Regions from separate parts of the Paenibacillus sp. 01T422 genome, predicted to be linked through region 1. Evidence: a T-box and tRNA genes for the amino acid it is inferred to sense, from the RefSeq annotation. Region 1 holds a T-box; the other holds one or more tRNA genes.

The links. A T-box is a leader RNA that pairs with one kind of tRNA and senses whether it is charged. The one in region 1 lies ahead of leuS (leucine--tRNA ligase), so its partner is inferred to be a tRNA-Leu.
Region 2: it has a tRNA-Leu gene. The T-box ahead of leuS (leucine--tRNA ligase) is inferred to sense a tRNA for this amino acid. The anticodon was not compared.

What each region holds. Positions count from the first base shown of each region.
Region 1 is NZ_JBFTQB010000056.1:6,056-8,535, forward strand. It holds gene leuS (leucine--tRNA ligase) at 1-781, opposite strand, end outside; T-box leader at 845-1,082, opposite strand; gene AC1DUA_RS05255 (class I SAM-dependent DNA methyltransferase) at 1,152-1,913, opposite strand; gene AC1DUA_RS05260 (CvfB family protein) at 1,915-2,480, opposite strand, start outside.
Region 2 is NZ_JBFTQB010000002.1:8,980-11,459, forward strand. It holds gene corA (magnesium/cobalt transporter CorA) at 1-886, opposite strand, end outside; tRNA gene AC1DUA_RS00250 (tRNA-Glu) at 1,042-1,113, shown strand; tRNA gene AC1DUA_RS00255 (tRNA-Leu) at 1,131-1,212, shown strand; gene AC1DUA_RS00260 (glycerophosphodiester phosphodiesterase family protein) at 1,576-2,480, shown strand, end outside.

The sequences.
Region 1 (2,480 bases):
CTGGGCGTGTTGTAAATACGGTCAGGCTCTTCTCTTCATGCCCTTCGATAGCAAATTGAACTTCAGCCCCAGTCGATTTACCGATCCAGTTGCGCTGCATATCCTTAATGCTCTCCGACCAGTCAAGCTCCTCCAGATCCTCAAGCAAGCGCTCAGCATATTCCGTAATTCTCAAAATCCACTGACGCATCGGTTTACGAATAACCGGGTGGTTACCACGTTCACTCAGACCGTCGATGACCTCTTCATTGGCAAGCACTGTTCCTAGTGCTGGACACCAGTTCACAGGTACTTCATCTACATAAGCAAGCCCTTTGTTGTACAACTGGATGAAGATCCATTGTGTCCATTTGTAATACTCCGGATCTGTCGTGGAGATCTCACGATCCCAATCGTAGGAGAACCCGAGCGATTTGATTTGACGACGGAAAGTATCGATATTTTTCTTCGTAAAGTCACGCGGATCATTCCCTGTATCCAACGCGTATTGCTCAGCCGGAAGTCCGAACGCGTCCCAGCCCATTGGGTGAAGAACGTTATAGCCTCTCATCCGTTTAAAACGGGACACGATGTCCGTTGCCGTATAACCTTCCGGATGTCCTACATGCAGACCGGCTCCTGAAGGGTACGGAAACATATCCAGCGCATAAAATTTCGGTTTATCCGAGTTTTCCAGCACTTTGAATGTTTTCTTGGCATCCCAATAACCTTGCCATTTGGGCTCAATCGCTTGTGGATTYTAGCCTTGTAATTCCTTTGTTTCTTTCGTTTCCTGTGTCATGTGAAATTTCCTCCCTGTGTACGGCTATAAGCGCCAAAAAACCCCTCATCGCTAGCGGATATCGCTAGGGACGAGAGGTTAGATTCCCGTGGTACCACCCTAGTTAACACGAGGCATACTTTGCCTGTGTTCACTCTGCCCCTTAACGCGGGTGAAACGATCCGGCTAGCGCCAACGTGCATGGCGATTCACCATCTAGCTCCAAGGCGAGTTCACATGACGGACATCTACCGGCTTCCACCCTTTAACCGGCTCTCTGCGAGATGCTGTGCAAGTTACTAATCCTCTTCCAAGCTTTGTGATCATCTGATTAGCTTTGATTATATGTAAAATAATGCCGTACTGTCAAGCGGCGGGGCTCCTTATGCTTTTATTTCCTTGCAATAAAGAAAGCCCGCTCTGTCAGCTTCGTAGGCTGTTCCCACGTAAAGTCAGCAGCCTTGTGTACTTCACGAAACCCTGCCGCTCGCAGCATTTGTTCTAGCCAATCTAGCTCATACGCACGCTGCTCATGCGTTTCATCAATCCGTCGGAACAGTTCCTTGCCGCCTTCCTCTTTGACAAAGATGGTCAATTCGTGCTGAATTTGAACTCTTTCCTCATCCAACTCGCTTGTCCAAATGTAGGCTACATCATCTTCGTTCAAGAAAAAGGGCTGAGACTCCGCATAGGCAAACAGCTGCTCAGGCGTATGCACATCGAACAGGAATAATCCGCCTGGCTTAAGGCCTTCATAGGTTTGACGAAAAGCATCTACGATGTCCTCTTCCTCTAGCAGATAGTTCAGACTATCACAGAATGATAGAGCGGCATCAACCGGTTCACCAATCTCCCACTCTCGCAAATCCTGCTGAAATAAGCGAACAGCTCCGCTGCGCGCAAGCTGAGGCTGCTCTCCTGCTTTCTGTTCAGCTACAGCCAGCATATCCTCCGACAAGTCTATTCCTGTCATCTGATAACCTTCTAGCGCCAGCGGAATCGTCAAATTGCCAGTACCGCAGCCGAGATCCACGATCGAAACCGGCTTCACGCCAAACCGCTCAAAGCTTTCTTTGACGAAACGAAACCAATCCTCGTAAGGCATACTGTTCATTAGACGGTCGTACGTATAGGCAAATTTCTCATAGCTCATTTTAACTAGGATTCTCCTCTTGTTTCAGATAGGTCCAATCGTCCTCCTGATAGATGAGCCCGTCTTTCATCAGCTTGCCTAGTGCACGCTTAAATGCCGCTTTGCTTAGGGCAAACCGCTCCTTAATGATATCGGCAGACGTTTTATCTGAAAATGGCATGGCATTTCCAGGTCGCGACTTTAACACACTAAGAATTTTCTCAGCATCTTCATCCATGCCTTTTTCCTTCGGTTGTCTCATGGACAGGTTCACGCGACCATCCTCTTCGCGAACGAAGGCGACTCGCACTTCAACAAGTTCGCCCACGCGAAGTAAACGTGTTCTCTCCGTAGGAGCGATGAGGCCGATTACACCGTAACCGAGAACGCCAGCTTCGCAAATAACGAATGTACCCATCTGCAGCGGTCTGTACACACGGGCTTTCACCCAGCGGTTGCTCCAGCTTGCGGGAGCACGCACACAAAGTGGAGCCAGATCGTCTTCCAGAGCCAGCTTCGCAATTAAGCGACCTTGACGGTCATGAGCTAACGTTGCAAACACCTTGTCCCCTACTTGAGGTCGCAATT
Region 2 (2,480 bases), on a different contig from region 1:
CGATGCCAACCATCAGAATCCAGACATATAGGTAGCCATAGCTCCAGTCCAGCTCGGGAATGATTTTGAAATTCATGCCGTAGACACCGACAATGAAGGTTAGCGGCAGAAAAATCGTGCTGAAAATCGTCAAGGTTTTCATAATTTCGTTCATGCGATCGGATTTCATACTCATCTGAAGTTCAAGAAGCCCCGTCAGCGATTCACGAAAAATGTCTAACGAATCTACGACGCGCGAGATATGGTCCATGATATCCATGAAGTAGACATCATCTTCTTCACGCGTGTAGGGGAAGGAGTGATGCGCAATAGATGCCAGGGTAATTCGTTCATCGACTATGACGCGGCGCAGCTGGTGCATGATCCTTTTCAACTGGAAAATATCCTGTGCGATACGAATCGATGGATTTAGATATACGGACTGTTCCATACTGTCCAGGCGATCGTCCAGATGTTCCACGATGACGGTATAATCGTCCACACAGCGATCGAGGATGGCATGCAAAATTGCGCCAGGATGGCTGATTCGCTCAGGCACTTCTTGGCATGTGAGGTAGAGCTGGTCAATGAAAGGGAGCTTGTCTTTGTACACGGTAATAACAAAATTAGAGCCGATCACAATCGCAATTTCCTGGGGCTCCAGCCCCTCGGATACAGCGAAGAAGGTCAGGAAGATGTGATTCTTGTACGTATCCATCTTCGGTCGTTGATTTAGCTTGATGGCGTCCTCAACGAGGAGCGGGTGGCACTTGAATACATCGCCAAGGACATGTTTGACTTCATCTGGCGAGGGGTTCTCCATTCGCACCCAAACGGCTTCACTTGAAGTCGGGACGCGAACCTCTTCCTCGTGGACGGTTGCATGTGTAGATTCATATATGAGCATGGATGACAAACCAAACACCTCGGTTGGGTTAAATTGGTTTCAGCATACCATATTTGCCCGGATGTGATCCAGATTTTGCACTTGTCAATTGAGATTTGATCCTTTATAATAACAATTGTCGTCAAAATGGGCTGCACAAGCTTCATGACTTTCGTGGCCCGTTGGTCAAGTGGTTAAGACACCTCCCTTTCACGGAGGTAACAGGGGTTCGAGTCCCCTACGGGTCAGTTTATTATCCTCTTATGCGGTCGTGGTGGAACGGCAGACACACCATCTTGAGGGGGTGGCGCTCACAAGGCGTGGGGGTTCAAATCCCCCCGACCGCATCCCTAGTTTTTCTTTGAAACCCTTACTTCGGTAAGGGTTTTTTCTTTTAATAACTAAGTAAATGTAATATAAGCATGGTATGAGGATACTTTACAATTTCTTATTCCATAGATAATACATTAGAAACAATCGGTCGCTAGTATTATTTATAGGACAACCGAATAGGCAGGGGTAGGAGACCAGGAGAAAACCCTTCAAGGCAGCAAATGATTGGCTAGTGAAAACTAGCTGTATCGTTTGTATGCGTGAAGGGTTTTTTGTGCGCTCCAAAACGCAGGGAAGGAGTTAACCGTAGGAATTCATGTTTGATTTTGTAAGGGATTTATACCATTTATCCATATGCATTAGAAAGGATTGATCCTATGAAACCATATAAAAAGGTTTTGAGTCCTCTATTAATTGCTACGTTACTTACTAGTTTTGCACCGTTTGGACTTCTGCCTGAGCAGCAGGCTCATGCCGCAGAAGACGTTAGGAATTCATTAAATGTGAGTAAGACGGTTAATGCCCCAGTAATTGACGGGAAATTAGATGAATCACTATGGTCAATTAATCAAAGCTTAACGAAACAAATAGGCAACGGTACGTTCAAGGATAGTAAATTCGGCATGCTTTGGGACAACAAGTATCTATACATAGGGGTCAAGGCAGATGATGATAATCTGACTGCTGGAGGATCAGGGAATTGGTTCGATCAGGATAACATCAATTTTTTCCTAGATCCAACAATTCACCAATCTACCCCGTATGCAGCAAATGATATGCAGCTCGGATTCGTGTACCAGGCGGATTCCACATCACCAGAGTTTCATTTTGGTGCAGCAACAAACGGACAAAGTAGCAAGGATTCAAATAAGATTTTGAGAGCCATTCAGAAGACGTCAACAGGCTGGTCCCTAGAAACAGCAATTCCATGGGATATGTTGAATATGGACCCTGTGCTTACGAAGAAGCTAGGCTTGGAAATTGGGGTAACGGACCGCTTTGGGACAGACGCGTCACAGCAAAGAAACAGCTACTGGAGCGCGTATCAGTCAAGTACGTTCTGGAACGATACCTCCGGTTTCGGTGTGATTAACTTAGTTGATAGCAATCCGATTACAGCTTCGGTGAATCCCGTGCTGTTAGAGGAAAATTTTGACGCAACTCCGAATGGCACAATTCCTTATGGATGGATTTCTGATGTGAACGCTGGAAGTCCTTCGTTCTCGGTTGTGCAGGACACGTATGGCAATGGCCGCATGACGTTTAATGGTAGTAGCTCAGG